3 regions of the Streptomyces sp. NPDC086549 genome follow, and region 1 is predicted to be linked to each of the others. Evidence: predicted binding sites of a transcription regulator. Region 1 holds the regulator's gene; each other region holds the start of a gene.
What was found. Region 1 encodes HspR, which represses chaperone genes until heat shock. Its sites were predicted from a motif close to TTGAGNNNNNNNNNCTCAA; they were not measured.
Positions count from the first base shown of each region.

Region 2: a site for HspR is predicted at 2,142-2,160, ahead of dnaK (molecular chaperone DnaK). Genes of this name have one in related genera too.
Region 3: a site for HspR is predicted at 1,729-1,747, ahead of lon (endopeptidase La). Genes of this name have one in related genera too.

Region 1 is NZ_JBIVBS010000015.1:8,688-14,123, forward strand. Features, by position in the region: gene grpE (nucleotide exchange factor GrpE) at 1-249, shown strand, start outside; gene dnaJ (molecular chaperone DnaJ) at 283-1,464, shown strand; gene ACIPSA_RS36780 (heat shock protein transcriptional repressor HspR) at 1,470-1,922, shown strand; gene ACIPSA_RS36785 (fibronectin type III domain-containing protein) at 1,975-3,966, opposite strand; gene ACIPSA_RS36790 (substrate-binding domain-containing protein) at 4,261-5,367, shown strand; partial or broken gene ACIPSA_RS36795 (hypothetical protein) at 5,360-5,436, opposite strand, start outside.
Region 2 is NZ_JBIVBS010000003.1:453,829-459,264, reverse strand. Features, by position in the region: gene narJ (nitrate reductase molybdenum cofactor assembly chaperone) at 1-211, shown strand, start outside; gene dnaK (molecular chaperone DnaK) at 242-2,095, opposite strand; gene ACIPSA_RS13030 (OsmC family protein) at 2,228-2,653, opposite strand; gene ACIPSA_RS13025 (hypothetical protein) at 2,719-4,449, opposite strand; gene ACIPSA_RS13020 (ATP-binding protein) at 4,512-5,436, opposite strand, start outside.
Region 3 is NZ_JBIVBS010000002.1:171,945-177,380, forward strand. Features, by position in the region: gene lon (endopeptidase La) at 1-1,706, opposite strand, end outside; gene ACIPSA_RS07450 (rhomboid-like protein) at 2,242-3,108, opposite strand; gene ACIPSA_RS07455 (spermidine synthase) at 3,331-4,008, shown strand; gene ACIPSA_RS07460 (response regulator transcription factor) at 4,133-4,873, shown strand; gene ACIPSA_RS07465 (sensor histidine kinase) at 4,870-5,436, shown strand, end outside.

The DNA.
Region 1 (5,436 bases):
GGCAAGGAGGGCGAGCCCTTCGACCCGACGATCCACGAGGCCCTGATGCACTCGTACGCGCCGGACGTCACCGAGACGACGTGCGTGGCGATTCTGCAGCCCGGGTATCGCATCGGCGAGCGCACCATCCGCCCCGCGCGGGTGGCCGTCGCCGAGCCGCAGCCCGGCGCGCAGACGGTCAAGGCCGAGGGCGCCGACGAGGGCGCCGCGGCCGACGACAAGGAGAGCGGTGGCCCGGAGGAGGGCTGACGTAAACACTGAGCGGAAGGAGGGACGTCGAGGATGAGCACCAAGGACTTCATCGAGAAGGACTACTACAAGGTCCTCGGCGTCCCCAAGGACGCCACCGAGGCCGAGATCAAGAAGGCGTACCGGAAGCTCGCCCGCGAGTTCCACCCGGACGCCAACAAGGGCAACGCCAAGGCGGAAGAGCGCTTCAAGGAGATCTCCGAGGCGAACGACGTCCTCGGCGACACCAAGAAGCGCAAGGAGTACGACGAGGCACGCGCCCTCTTCGGCAACGGCGGTTTCCGTCCGGGGCCGGGCGCGGGCGGCGGCTCCTTCAACTTCGACCTGGGTGACCTCTTCGGCGGAGCCGGAGGCGGCAGCGCCCAGGGCGGAGGAGGCTTCGGCGGCGGGTTCGGGGACGTCCTGGGGGGCCTGTTCAACCGAGGCGGTACGGGGACGCCCCGTACCCAGCCGCGCCGCGGCCAGGACATCGACACCGAGGTCACCCTCAGCTTCACCGAGGCGATCGAGGGCGCCACGGTCCCGCTGCGGATGTCCTCGCAGGCACCGTGCAAGGCCTGCTCCGGCACCGGCGACAAGAACGGCACACCGCGTGTGTGCCCGACCTGCGTCGGCACGGGCCAGGTGGCGCGGGGTTCGGGCGGCGGCTTCTCGCTCACCGACCCCTGCCCCGACTGCAAGGGCCGCGGTCTGATCGCCGAGCACCCCTGCCTGGAGTGCAAGGGCAGCGGCCGCGCCAAGTCGTCCCGGACCATGCAGGTCCGCATCCCCGCGGGGGTGACGGACGGTCAGCGCATCCGGCTGCGCGGCAAGGGCGCGCCCGGCGAGCGGGGCGGCCCGGCGGGCGACCTGTACGTCGTCGTGCACGTCGGCACGCACCCGGTGTTCGGCCGCAAGGACGACAACCTCACGGTGACCGTCCCGGTGACGTTCGCCGAGGCTGCTCTCGGCGGCGAGGTCCGGGTCCCGACCCTCGGCGGCCCCGCCGTCACCCTGAAGCTGCCTCCGGGCACGCCCAACGGCCGCACCATGCGGGCGCGGGGCAAGGGCGCGGTCCGCAAGGACGGCACCCGCGGCGACCTCCTGGTCACCGTCGAGGTGAGTGTCCCCCAGGACCTGACGGGGAAGGCTCGTGACGCGCTTGAGGCGTATCGCGAGGCGACCGCGGACGAGGACCCGCGGGCGGAGCTGTTCGAGGCCGCGAAGGGAGCTTGAGAGTGATGGAAGGCCGTCGACGTAACCCGTATGAACTGACCGAGGAGACCCCGGTCTACGTCATCTCGGTGGCGGCCCAGCTCTCCGGCCTGCACCCGCAGACGCTGCGCCAGTACGACCGTCTGGGCCTGGTCTCCCCCGACCGCACCGCGGGCCGGGGCCGCCGCTACTCGGCCCGCGACATTGAACTGCTGCGCACCGTCCAGCAGTTGTCGCAGGACGAGGGCATCAACCTGGCCGGCATCAAGCGCATCATCGAACTGGAGAACCAGGTCGCCGCGCTGCAGTCCCGCGTCGCGGAAATGCAAGCGGCCCTGGACGGCGCGGCGGCCGCGATGCAGCAGCGCGAGGCCGCCGTCCACGCCTCCTACCGGCGGGACCTGGTCCCGTACCAGGAGGTCCAGCAGACCAGCGCGCTGGTCGTGTGGCGGCCGAAGCGGCAGCAGTCCTCGGACTGACGCCTGTGACGAGGGGCCCGGAGACGGCAGTCTCCGGGCCCCTTCGCGTTGTTCAGGAGACCGGCGGTACGGCCACGCTCACGAGGACCGGGAGCGAGGTGGTGCCGTCGGCACGCACGCCGGAGACCTGGTACCACAGAGTCGTCCCCGTGGGGACGTCGTGGTCGTAGACCGAGGTGTATTCCGACTCGGGCAGTGCGTCGAAGGTTCCGGTCTGCGGATTCCAGCGGGAGAAACGGGCGCTGCCGTAGGTCTCGGTGCCCGCGGGCGACCACATGTCCACGTGTACGGTGCCGGTGCTCCAGACCGACGCGGAGGCCATGTGGGTGGCCCCGGCGGGCGTCTCCACCGTGGGCGTCAGATCGTGCTCCACGGTGTGGGCCGTGGCGCCGCCGCCGACGTTGCCGGCGAAGTCGACGGCCTTGACGACGTAGCAGAGTTTCTCGCCGTCCGCGGGGCCGACGTCCTGGTACGAGGTGGCGCCCGCGTCGGCATAGCCGATGTGCACGGCGTCGGAGCAGCTGACCGAGTCTCCGTCGACGACGGTCGTGCCGCGCAGCACGGAGTACTGGTAGAGGTCGGCGTCGGTCACGGGGGCCCAGGTCACGACCGTTCCCCAGTCCTCGGCGGCCGCCGTCGCGGAGGCCGGCGCCGCGGGAGCCTGTGCGTCGGTGCCGGTGGTGGCGGCCACCTCGGCGCCCGCGATCGACTCCGTACCAGCCTTGTCGTAGGCCTTGACCACGTAGCGGTAGGCGGTGTTCTCGCCCGCCGAGTAGTCCGTGCACAGGTGCTGGACGGTGCCGTCGGCGAGGGTGCGCCGCCAGGTGTCGCAGCGGTCGGTCACCTCGACCCGTCCGGTGCTCGCGCCGCCGGTCCGGTAGACCCGGAAGTCCACGTAGTCCCCGGCGGTCTTGTCGTCCATCCGCCAGGTCAGGGTGACCGCGCTGCGCCTTGGAAACGCCTGGACGCTCGCCGGGGCGGCCACCAGGCGCCGTGCCGCCTTGAGCGGGGTGTAGGCGGTGATCCGGCCGCTGACGTCGACCGCCGCGACCTGGTACTTGTACTCGGCGGAGCGGGCCACGCCGGTGTCGGTCAGCGAGGTGCCGGTGGGCACCCAGTAGATCGAGGGCTCGCCGTCGGCCTTGCGGACCACGCGGTAGTGGACCGCGCCGGGCACCTGGTCCCAGGCCAGGGCGATCCCGGAGTCGGTGCCGGTGGCGGTGAAGCCGGTCGGGACGGTGACGGCGAAGCTGGTCACGGTGGCGCGCGCGGTCTGGGCCGAGTCGTTCCCGGCCTTGTCGTACGCCGTGACGATGTACTCGTACATGTCCCCGGTGGCGGGCGGGACGTCGGTGTACGAGGTGGCCGTGGTCCCCGAGGACAGCTGCCGCCAGGCGCCACTGCCCGCCACCTGCCGGTAGACCCGGTACCCGGCCAGGTCCATCTCGGCGTTCTTCGGCCAGGTCAGCTTCGTCTGCTGGGTGTCGGCCGCATACGTGGCGTTGAGGCCTGCCGGGGCGAGCGGGGCGGTCTTGTCGTAGGTGGCCGAAGTCCGCGGCGCGTACGTGAACTTGACCTTGGCGGCCCCGGTCCAGTTGACGTAGTCGATCCGCAGGGTGTGCTTGCCCCGGGGGATCGTGAGGTTCCGGCTCTTCGACCGTGAACCCGCCGTGTTCGACCAGAGGTCGATCTGGCGGCCGCCGTCCAGGTAGACGCGGATTCCGTCGGTCCCGGAGGCGGTGACGGCGAAAGGACCGCCGGATCCGAAGTCACGGGTGACGGTCCATCGGACGCCGAAACCGTCCTTGGGCAGGCCGGAGAACGGTGCGCCGGTGCCCCAGTCCTGGTCGATCGCGCTGTCGCAGTCGGTCTTCTTCGGAGTGCCCGAGAAATTGGTGTTCGCGAAGAACTTCCGGGTATAGACCGGCGAGGCGCAACCGGTGGCCGCGGAGGCGGGTGTCGCAAGGGCGCCGAGCAGGCCGCCAGTCGTGGCGAGCACGAGGGCGGTGGCGGCCGCGGCGGTCATGCGTCTGGCTGGGTTCATTCGATCCTCTGGTCGAGTCGGAACAACGGCTTCCGGCCGTCGGTGATCACGACTCGCGAGGAATGGAGTTGGTTGTACGGATCTTTGCCCTCCCATGAACTTCCGTTCGATGGAGGGTCCGTAAAGAGTGTTTGGAGGTGATTCCGTTCCCTCTTCACAAGAGCAGCGGAGCGTGCTGTTGCGCACTCGTTAAGTGATTCCGCTTGACGCCAGGTGCGGCGGACGCGTTGTCTTTTCAGACATCTGGGTCGCAAACAGCCCCACGTCCGGAACGCACCTGAAGTGAGCCCCCGAATGCGTCGTATCGCCATATCCGTGGCAGCCTCCACGATGACCCTCTCGCTCGCCGGCTGCGGCGTGCTGAACGCTTCGGGGAGTTCGGCCGACGCCAGCCCGACCAAGGGCAACGACCTCACGGTGGGGCTGCTGCTGCCGGAGACGGCGAACACGCGGTACGCGAAGTTCGACTACCCCATCATCAAGAACAAGGTCGCCGAGCTCACCAAGAAGCAGGGCAAGGTCGAGTACGCCAACGCGGCGGCGGACGCCGACAAGCAGGCCCGGCAGATGCAGCAGATGGTCGCCGACAAGGTCGACGTCATCCTGCTCGACGCGGTCGACTCGCACGCCATCGCGGGCGAGGTGAAGAAGGCCAAGGAAGCGGGCATTCCGGTCATCGCGTACGACCGTCTCGCCGAGGGCCCGATCGACGCGTACATCTCCTTCGACAACGAGCTCGTCGGCGAGGTGCAGGCCCGCACCCTGCTGGAGGCCCTCGGCTCGAACGCCGACACCTCCGACAAGGTCGTCATGGTGAACGGCTCGCCGACCGACCCGAACGCCAAGCAGTTCAAGTCGGGCGCGCTGTCCGAGCTGAACGGCAAGGTGACGATCGCGGCGCACTACGACACCAAGGACTGGAAGCCGGAGAACGCCCAGGCCGAGATGACCGAGGCGATCAACCTGATCGGCAAGGGCAACATCGCCGCTGTCTACTCCGCCAACGACGGCATGGCGGCCGGTGTCATCAAGGCCCTCAAGGCCGCCGGCGTCACGGCCATGCCGCCGATCACCGGCCAGGACGCCGAGCTGGACGGGGTGCAGCGGATCGTCACCGGCGAGCAGTACATGACCATCTACAAGTCCTACCCGGCCGAGGCCGAGGCCGCGGCGGAGATGGCCGTCGCCAAGGTCCAGGGCAAGGACATCCAGTTCGACGCCCTCACCCAGGACCACGTCGACAGCCCGACCAACAAGAACATCCCGTCCCAGCTGGTCACCGTGACCGCCCTGACGCGGAAGAACATCAAGAGCACGGTCATCGCGGACGGCATCTACAAGCTCTCCGACATCTGCGACGCCACGTACAAGGCGGCGTGCGCGGCGATCCACCTCAAGTAGCCGGTCGGGCCCTCCTCCGAGGGCCCTTCACGCAGGTCAATGCGGCGGGGGCGTGAGTGTTCACCCGCG
Region 2 (5,436 bases), on a different contig from region 1:
CGTCTACCGGGAGCACGGCCTGGAGTTCAGCGGCGAGGAGCTGCCGGACTTCCTGCCGGCGGTGCTGGAGTGCGCGGCCCGGACCGGCAGCACCGAGCTGCTCACCGAGCACCGCGACGCCCTGGAGGGGCTGCGCTCCCGGCTGACGGTATTCGGTACACCGTATGCGTCCGTGCTGGATGCGGTATGCGCAACACTGCCGACCGGATAGGGACGACCGGGGCCTCTCGGGCCTGTGGCCCTAGGCGGCGCCTCCCTTCGCGTCCTGTTCGTCGTCGACGATCTCCGCGTCGACCACGCCCTCCTCGTCCTGCGGTGTGGTGGTCTCGGTGGGTGTCTGCTGCTGGGCCTGGGCGTACATGGCCTGGCCCATCTTCTGGCTCACGGAGGCGAGTTTGTCGACGCCGGTGCGCAGGGCGGCGGTCTCGGCGTTCTGTTCCAGCAGGGTCTTGAGTTCCGCGGCCGCCGCCTCGACCTCGGTCTTGGTGTCGGGCGGCACCCGTTCCTGGTTCTCCTGGAGGAACTTCTCGGTCTGGTAGACGAGTTGTTCGGCCTGGTTGCGGGTTTCGGCGGCCTCGCGGCGTTTGCGGTCGTCCTCGGCGTACTGTTCGGCCTCCCGCATCATGCGGTCGATGTCGTCCTTGGGCAGGGCGGAGCCGCCGGTGACCGTCATCTTCTGCTCGCGTCCGGTGGCGAGGTCCTTCGCCGAGACGTGCATGATCCCGTTGGCGTCGATGTCGAAGGCCACCTCGATCTGCGGGACTCCGCGCGGGGCGGGCGGCAGGCCGGTGAGGTCGAAGACGCCGAGCTTCTTGTTGTAGGCGGCGATCTCCCTCTCGCCCTGGTAGACCTGGATGCCGACCGAGGACTGGTTGTCGGTGGCGGTGGTGAAGATCTCCGAACGGCGGGTCGGGATCGTGGTGTTGCGTTCGATGAGCTTGGTCATGATGCCGCCCTTGGTCTCGATGCCCAGGGACAGCGGGGTGACGTCCAGCAGGAGCACGTCCTTGACGTCGCCGCGGATGACGCCCGCCTGGAGGGTGGCGCCGACCGCCACCACCTCGTCGGGGTTGACGCCCTTGTGCGGGTCCTTTCCGGTGAGCTCCTTGACCAGGTCGGTGACCGCGGGCATCCGGGTCGATCCGCCGACGAGGATGACGTGGTCGATGGCGGACAGCTTGACGTTGGCGTCCTTGACCGCCTGGTGGAAGGGGTTCTTGCAGCGGTCGAGCAGGTCACTTGTGAGCTCCTGGAACTGGGCGCGGGTCAGCTTCTCGTCCAGGTGCAGCGGGCCCTCGGCGGAGGCGGTGATGTAGGGGAGGTTGATGGTGGTCTCGGACGAGGACGACAGCTCGATCTTGGCCTTCTCGGCGGCCTCGCGCAGTCGCTGCACCGCCATCTTGTCGCCCGCGAGGTCGATGCCGTACTGCCCTTTGAACCGCTTGGCCAGGTGCTCGACGATCCGCTGGTCCCAGTCGTCGCCGCCGAGGTGGGTGTCGCCGTTGGTGGCCTTCACCTCGATGACGCCGTCGCCGATGTCCAGGAGGGAGACGTCGAAGGTGCCGCCGCCGAGGTCGAAGACGAGGACGGTCTGCTCCTCGCCGCGGTCCAGGCCGTAGGCGAGGGCGGCGGCCGTCGGCTCGTTGATGATCCTCAGCACCTTGAGGCCGGCGATCTCCCCGGCCTCCTTGGTCGCCTGCCGCTGGGAGTCGTCGAAGTACGCCGGTACGGTGATCACCGCGTCGGTGACGTCCTCGCCGAGGTAGGCCTCCGCGTCCCGCTTCAGCTTCTGCAGCACCCGCGCCGACAGCTCCTGGGCGCGGTAGCGGGTGCCGTCGACGGAGCCGCTCTCCGGGAAGCGCCAGTGCGCGTCTCCCATGTGCCGCTTCATCGACCGTGCGGTGCGTTCCACGTTCGTCACGGCCTGCCGTTTGGCGACCTCGCCGACCAGTACCTCGCCGTTCTTGGCGAAGGCCACCACCGAGGGTGTGGTCCTCGCCCCTTCGGCGTTGGCGACGACGGTGGACTCGCCGCCCTCCAGGACGGCCACCACCGAGTTCGTCGTCCCGAGATCGATCCCGACCGCGCGTGCCATCTCCGTCCCCTTCCACCCGGGCGCTTCCCCGACTCCAGCACAAAACTTGAGCGGGCCGTTGTCAATGCCGGGTACCCCGAAACGGCGATGCCGCGCCCTGGTGGGGACGCGGCATCCAAGGACGTACGGCGTTCAGGCGAGCTTCGCCGACAGGGTGATGGTGGTGCCGGTCAGGGCCTGGCTGACCGGGCAGTTCTTCTTGGCGTCCTCGGCGGCGGCGACGAACGCGTCCTCGTCCAGGCCGGGGACGGTGCCCTCGACGGTGAGGTGGATGCCGGTGATGCCCTCACCCGGCTGGAAGGTGACGTCCGCCGAGGTGACGAGCTTGGTGGGCGGGGTGCCGGCGCCGGTCAGGCCGTGCGAGAGCGCCATGGAGAAGCAGCTGGAGTGGGCGGCGGCGATCAGCTCCTCGGGGCTGGTCTTGCCGTTCGCCTTCTCGGCGCGCGACGGCCACGACACCGGCTGCTGGCCGATGCCGGAGGAGTCGAAGGTGACGACACCATTGCCCTCGATCAGGTTGCCTTCCCAGACGGTGTGTGCGGTGCGCGTGGTGGCCACGGTTGTTCCTTTCGTATGGGAGTCCCATTCCGGGTTCTGCGGGTCCCATCCGATCACATCCGGACTCACTGCACCTTGAAGACGGGCCCACGGGGGGTGAACGGCAGCCGTCCGCCCTGCGGGATCAGGTAGGCGTGCTCGCGGCGCACCCGCAGCACGTCGCACCAGCCGTCGGTGATGACCAGCACCGGAGCGCCCGGCGGGAAGTCGTCCGCCCGGTGCAGCAGGTCGATCCCGGGCTGCAGGACCGTACCGCCGCGGCCGTGCACCCGTACCCGGCCGGCGATCTCCGTGACCGGCAGGTAGCCGGCGTCGTGCGCGGCGGCGTCGCAGAAGACCACCCGGGCGGCCGGCACGTCGCGGGCCTCGGCGTAGGAGGCGATCGCGCCCAGCGCCTTGCCGAGCAGGGTGCGGTCCATGGAGCCGGAGGTGTCGAGGACCACGCCGAAGGTGCAGCGGGCGACCTCCTCGGGCGGAAAATAGCGGCCCGCGCGCGGGATGTCGGGGGTGGACGACTGGCGGCGCGAGGGGCGGGCGTACGACCGGACCGGCTCCGGACGGGGCACGAACTCGTCGAACCAGCGGGCGAGTCGGGCGTCCCAGGGCAGCGGCGGGTGGCTGAGCGCGCGGATCTCCTCGACCAGGCCGCCGGGCAGGAAACCGCGGTCCTGCTGCTGGTGCAGGTCCAGGCCCTGGCTCAGGCCGCGGCGGTAGAACCCGTCGAGGTCGACGTAGTCGCCGGGCGGGCCGAGCGGGGCGCCGAGCACGTCGCCGAGGCCCTTGCCGCGCAGGGTGGCCAGGCGGCGCATCCGGCGCAGGTCGCCGGCGATGCGGTCGTAGACCTCCTCGGAGGAGAGGCCGGCGAGCGCCGGGTCGTACAGCAGGCCCTCCGGCATGGTGCCGATCTGCATCTCGCAGAGCCAGCCGTTGATGACGTAGTCGCAGGCGATGTTGAAGAGGTAGGGGTCCCGGGTGCCGCAGCGGTCGCCGTGGCGCAGGGCGGCGTGCAGCATCTCGTGCCCGAGGATGAACCGCCACTCCTCGTCGTCGAACCGGCACAGGGGATTGATGTAGATCTCGCCGGCTTCCGGGTTCACCGCGGCGACGGAGATGCCGTGGGCGCGGGCGAGTTCGGCGTCGGCGACGAGCTTGATCCCGGCCGCGATGCCGCCGAGCAGCGGGTAGGAGGCGATGAACCAGCTCAGGGCCTGCTGCCAGGGGCGCTGCCGCGCCGGCTCGCCGTCGAGGGAGTCGCGGCGGCCGCCCGCCATGTCCATCGCCGCCGACACCGTCCGGGTCAGGGCGGTGGCGAAGGCCAGCTGGTGGTCCGGGGGCTGAGCCCAGCCCACCCACCGCAGGAGCAGTTGGTCGGGCTCGTCGCCCGCCGTGCCGCAGTGCTCGTACGCCGCCGGAATTCCGTCCCGCCGCCAGCGCGCGGCGAGCTGCTCCTCGTCGCCGTCGGGGTAGGAGGCGGGGAGCTCCTCGGGGGTGGTGCCGATGGGGAAGTTCAGCAGGAAGCGGTTGACGACGACGCAGCGCGCGGCGAGGTCGAACCGGTCCGGCTGGGTGCGCTCGCCCTTCGCGGCGGGGACGTGCCCGAAGCCCAGATGCAGGACGGCGTGCGCGAGCGCCCAGGCCCAGGCGGCCGGGTCGGCGAGGCGATGCGGGTGGACGTGCAGGTCGGCGTCCGAGTCGACGGCCACGAGCCCGTCGCGGGGCGCGAACCTGCACTCCTCCTGCCGGCAGACCCCGAAGTCGACCGCCGCCAGCGCCGGGTTGGCCTTGACCAGCCGCATCCCCTCGGCGAACGCCTCGGCCGCGGGGTCCCGCTTCTTCTGCCCCTCGCCCCGGGTACGGGTCACCGGCGCGCCTCCACCAGCCGGGGCATGTCCCGGGCCGCCTCGATCAGGAACCAGGACGGCAGTACGGGATTGCCGTCGGCGTCCGGGGCGATCACGGTCTGCGCGACCTCGACGGAGATCTCGGCGAGCTGTACCAGCAGCGACTTGGCGCGGTACGCGGTCTGCCGGCCGTTCGCCGACATGTGCTCCTTGCTGACGGGCAGTTCCTTGACGAGACGGCCGCGGAAGGACTCGGCGAGGTAGTACAGCAGGTCGCGGTCCTCCGGCCGGTTCGGCCAGCGGGCGTCGCCCTTGATGACGGCCTCGATGCCGAACTGGCTGCGCACGATCTTGACGTATCCGCAGAAGGCGGTCGCGTGGATGGGCGTGAGGGTGCCGTGGGCGAGGACTTTCAGGGTGTCCTCGTCGAGGTCGCGGCCGAAGGAGTGCAGCGCGTCGGAGAGCATGTGCCAGGAGCGGGGCGTGGAGAACGGCTCCTCGGTCTTCGGCGGCTTGGACCACAGGTGGTCGGGGCGGTCGGTGAGGTGGTCCAGGATCCAGGGGTGGATGCCGTTGCCGGCGGCCCAGGCGAGCCAGTCCTTGGCGGAGGCCTCCAGGTGGACGTGGGTGAGGCGGTTGACGAGCGCGGAGGCGATGGGGCGGGCGAGGGCGTTGTCGGTGGCGCGGTTTCCGGCGCCGATGACGATCGAGCCCTTCGGCAGCTCGTAGGTGCCGATGCGGCGGTCGAGGATGAGGGAGTAGAACGCCTTCTGCACGTCCGGGCCGGCCGCGTTCAGCTCGTCCAGGAACAGGCAGTACGGCTCGTCACGGGCGATCGCCTCCGGCGGGCAGAACACCGAGCGCCCGTCGCGGATCTGCGGGACCCCGATCAGGTCCTCGGGGGCGAGCTGGGTGCCGAGCAGACTGACGCACTCCAGGCCC
Region 3 (5,436 bases), on a different contig from region 1:
AGCCGGGCGATGGACCGCTCCAGGGTGCGGACGCCCGCCTCCCGCGTGTACTCGCCGGCCAGCTTGCGCAGCGCGCTCTCGTCGAGGGTCACCTCGTCCGTGCCGAGCCCCGCCCGCTCCAGCTGGCGCGGGAGCAGGTGGTCACGGGCGATGACGACCTTCTCGTCCTCGGTGTAGCCGTCGAGGCGGACCAGCTCCATACGGTCGAGCAGGGCCTCCGGGATGGCCTCCAGGACGTTGGCGGTGGCGAGGAAGACGACGTCCGACAGGTCCAGCTCCACCTCCAGGTAGTGGTCCCGGAAGGTGTGGTTCTGCGCCGGGTCCAGGACCTCCAGCAGGGCGGCGGCCGGGTCGCCCCGGTAGTCGGACCCCACCTTGTCGATCTCGTCCAGCAGGACCACCGGGTTCATCGACCCGGCCTCCTTGATGGCGCGCACGATCCGGCCGGGCAGCGCGCCGACGTACGTACGCCGGTGACCGCGGATCTCGGCCTCGTCGCGGACGCCGCCGAGGGCGACACGGACGAACTTGCGGCCCATGGCGTGCGCGACGCTCTCGCCGAGGCTCGTCTTGCCGACGCCGGGCGGGCCGACGAGGGCCAGCACGGCACCTCCGCGCCGGCCGCCGATCACACCGAGGCCGCGGTCGGTACGGCGCTTGCGCACCGCCAGGTACTCGGTGATCCGCGCCTTCACGTCCTCCAGGCCGGCGTGCTCGGCGTCCAGGACCGCCTTGGCGCCCCGGATGTCGTAGGCGCCAGTGTCATCGGTTCGCTCGTTCCAAGGCATTTCGAGGACGGTGTCGAGCCACGTCCGGATCCAGGAACCCTCGGGCGACTGGTCGCTGGACCGCTCCAGCTTGTCGACCTCCTTGAGGGCCGCCTCGCGGACCTTCTCCGGCAGGTCGGCGGCCTCGACGCGGGCGCGGTAGTCGTCGGACTCCTCGGCGGAGTCCTTGCCGTTCTCCCCGTTCAGCTCACGCAGTTCCTTGCGGACCGCCTCCAGCTGACGGCGGAGCAGGAACTCGCGCTGCTGCTTGTCGACGCCCTCCTGGACGTCCTTGGCGATGGTCTCGGCGACGTCCTGCTCGGCGAGGTGGTCGCGCAGCTGCTGGGTGGCGAGCTTGAGACGGGCCACCGGGTCCGCGGTCTCCAGCAGTTCGACCTTCTGCTCGGTCGTCAGGAAGGGCGAGTATCCGGAGTTGTCGGCGAGCGCGGAGACGTCGTCGATGGCCTGGACACGGTCGACGACCTGCCAGGCGCCGCGCTTGCGCAGCCAGGCGGTGGCAAGGGCCTTGTACTCCTTGACCAGTTCGGTGACATGGCCCGGCAGCGGGTCGGGCACCTTCTCGTCGACACGCGTGCCCTCGACCCACAGCGCCGCACCCGGTCCGGTGGTCCCGGCGCCGATCCGCACGCGGCCGCGGCCGCGGATCAGTGCGCCCGGGTCGCCGTCCGCCAGCCGGCCGACCTGCTCGACGGTGCCGAGCACACCGGTGCCCGGGTACGTCCCGTCGATGCGCGGCACCAGAAGGACCTTCGGCTTTCCGGGCTCCGTGCGGGCGGCGGCCTGGGCGGCCTCCACCGCGGCGCGTACGTCGGCGTCGTTGAGGTCCAGCGGAACCACCATCCCGGGCAGCACGACCTCGTCGTCGAGCGGCAGCACAGGCAGAGTGAGCGGTGTGAACGCCGTGGACTCAGCAGCCATGATCTCCCCTTCGGCAGTCAAGTTGAGCTATGCCGACTCAATGCATGTGAGCCCTCGATTGTTCCCAGGGGCATGTTCGCTCTGAGCGATCTCCAAATGACCCTGCCTCACCTGCGAAAACCAGGTGCCGCGCGCGGTTGTGCCCTGACCGCAACGGCGTTGACCGGGGAACGGCCGAGACCGCCGGAGGATTCCCGAGCGGGGGGTCACCGGGAATCCCCGGGCCCGAGCGCGCCGCCGAGGCGGGCATCCCGGGACGGAGATTCGCCCACGCGCGCGTGCCGAAGCGGGCAGGGCGTCCCTCCGTCTTCGAGGCCGGCAAGGCCGGCCGGCGCGGGGGCCGGCGGCGCCGACCCGCTCGGGCCTGTCCGGCGGATCTCGGGTCTGTCCGGCGGATCAGGTCGCAGGAAAGAAGCGGCGCCACATCGACCCAGGTGAGCGGGGCACGCCCTCTCTCCTGCTCGAAAAGCCGGGGCGAGGGCGTGCCGGACCCCGCGTCTGCGGCAAGGTCCGCAGGACAGGCCCTGGGCGTGCCCTAGGCGTGGGCCCGGTCGGCGCGGGCCGTCTGCCGGCGCCGGACGAGCGGCCAGGTGGCGATGCCGATGGTCAGCGCGATCAGGTGGCCCCAGTTGGTCATCGGGTCCGTGAACGCGATCAGGTCCTGCAGCACCATCCCGCCGAACAGGGCGAGCAGGGGCCAGCGCAGCCAGGGGCTGAGCAGCCCGGCCAGGGCACCCGTGCTGGCGGCGACGCCGAAGCTGATGCCGTAGTCCAGGCGGTGCAGGGAGCTTTCGGGCAGGTGTCCCACCAGGACCGCGATCCCCACCGGAACCTCGGTCGCGAGGGTGGCGAGCACATGTCCGAACAGGAAGACACCGGCGGCGCGCGCTCCGCCTATGCGCCGCTCCAGGGCGGTGAGGACGAGCAGGAAGCAGATCGCGTACGCCGACAGGAGCCCGCCCGCGATCCACAGCGCGCTCGCCACCAGGGCGAGTACCGGGGTCCGCACGAGGTGGGCCACGTCGGTGCTGGAGGCCTGGTACAGGGCGTGCATGAGCCCCGGGTCGGCGTCGGCCGCGACCCGCGAGGTGACCGCGAGCAGGGCCGCGTAGGCGAAGGTGAACGGCGTACCGGTGGGGGTGGGCAGCAGCCGCCAGGGGCGCAGGGCACGCAGCCGGGCCGGGAGGCGGCGGCTGCCCGGAAGGGGCCGGCCGGGGACCGGTACGGCCGTGCTCGGCTCGTCCGCCGGAAAGGGCGCCGCTCCCGCCGGGACGAGAGCCACGGCGCCGCGCTGGCGTGGCATCCCGTCCAGCAGGTCGGCGAGTCCGGGGGCCGGCAGGCCGGGGTCGTCGGGAAGGGGCGTGGGCGAGGCCGTCGTTCCGGCCGTCGCGGTCGGTTCCACCGTGACGTGCTCCTTCCGTTTCGCCCCCACCCTTGGCGCACCACGGGCCGCTGTCTATGACCGACGCCACGCGAGCCCCGATTCACAGGATTTTCCGAAGAAGCTCCTGGGTCACGCACGGGCCCCGGCGGAACCGGAGGCGCTCGAACGGGTGATGTGCCGAACCCGGACGCCATCCGTAATTCGCGTGGCCGTAAAGCCGTGTTCGTGCAGGATGGGCGTATGACCGCCGCGTACGAAACGCCCGTAGTCCTGGACCGTCGTGAGGGCCCGTACGGAGAGGTGGTGCTGCGCAGGCACGGCGAGTTGCTGCAGATCATCGCCAACGGGTGCTTCCTGATGGACACCTCCGACGGCCGCTCGGAGCGGCTGCTCGTCGACGCCGCGTACGACGCCCTGGACGGCCGGCCGCAACCCGACGTGCTGATCGGCGGCCTGGGGGTCGGATTCTCGCTCGTACACGCGGCGGCGGATCCCCGCTGGGGGCGGATCACCGTCGTCGAGCGCGAGCCGGCCGTGATCGGCTGGCATCGCGAGGGGCCGCTGTCCGAACTGTCCGCGACCGCCCTCGCCGACCCGCGCACGGAGATCGTGGAGGCCGACCTGGTGTCACACGTCAATGAGACATCCGCCACGTACGACGCGCTCTGCCTGGACATCGACAACGGGCCCGGCTGGACCGTCGACGAGGAGAACGACGGCCTCTACTCGGCGGCTGGACTCGCAAGCTGCGCAAGGATGTTGACACCCGGAGGGGTGCTCGCCGTGTGGTCGGCGCAGCCCTCTCCGGAATTCGAGGGAACCTTGCGGAATGCCGGGTTCCAGCAGGTGCGTACCGAAGAGATCCCCGTTGCCCGGGGCGTTCCGGACGCCGTGCACCTCGCCGTACGCCCTGGATAGCGACGGCGCCTCCGGTCCCCGTAATGTGCTGCCCTGACGCGGATCATTCAAGCGTCAATCGCAAACGATGCGCAGACCGAGGAACCACCCCACTGGTTCCGGAAAGCACACTCAGGGGCGGGCGATGGAGCAGACACACACCTCGCACAGCAGTACGGCGGCGGCAACTCCGGGCGCACAGCGCCGGGTGCTGGTGATCGAGGACGACCCGACGATCGTGGACGCCATCGCGGCCCGACTCCGTGCAGAGGGATTCCTGGTGCAAACCGCGGGCGACGGTCCGTCCGCGGTCGACACCGCCGAGGCCTGGCAGCCGGACCTGCTGATCCTCGACATCATGCTGCCCGGCTTCGACGGCCTGGAGGTCTGCCGCCGCGTGCAGGCCCAGCGCCCGGTGCCGGTGCTGATGCTCACCGCGCGCGACGACGAGACCGACATGCTGGTCGGGCTCGGCGTCGGCGCCGACGACTACATGACCAAGCCGTTCTCGATGCGCGAGCTGGCCGCGCGCGTGCACGTGCTGCTGCGCCGGGTGGAGCGGGCCGCGCTGGCCGCCGCGACCCCGCGCTCGGGCATCCTGCGGCTCGGCGAGCTGGAGATCGACCACGCGCAGCGCCGGGTGCGGGTGCGCAGCGAGGACGTCCACCTCACCCCCACCGAGTTCGACCTCCTGGTCTGCCTGGCGAACACCCCGCGCGCGGTGCTCTCCCGTGAGCAGCTCCTGGCCGAGGTGTGGGACTGGGCGGACGCCTCCGGCACCCGGACCGTCGACAGCCACATCAAGGCGCTGCGCCGGAAGATCGGCGCCGAGCGGATCCGCACGGTGCACGGCGTCGGGTACGCGCTGGAGACACCGACGCCATGAGCGAGGGACGGGAGGCCGCACGGAGGAACCCCGGGGAGGAACCCTGGGGTGGCGTACGCCCGTTCTCGATCAAGACCAAGCTGGGCGCGCTGGTGGTCATCTCGGTGCTGATCACCACGGGCCTGTCGATGATCGCGGTGCACACCAAGACGGAGCTCCGCTTCATCACGGTCTTCTCGATGATCGCCACACTCCTGATAACGCAGTTCGTGGCACATTCGCTCACCGCGCCCCTGGACGAGATGAACGCGGTGGCCCGGTCCATATCGCACGGCGACTACACGCGCCGGGTGCGCGAGAACCGCCGGGACGAGCTGGGCGACCTGGCACAGACGATCAACGTCATGGCCGACGAGCTGGAGGCGCAGGACCGCCAGCGCAAGGAGCTGGTGGCGAACGTCTCGCACGAGCTGCGCACGCCCATCGCGGCTCTGCGGGCCGTCCTGGAGAACGTCGTGGACGGCATCGTCGAGCCGGACACCGAGACCATGCGTACGGCGCTCAGGCAGACGGAACGGCTCGGGCGGCTGGTGGAGACGCTTCTCGACCTGTCGAGGCTGGAC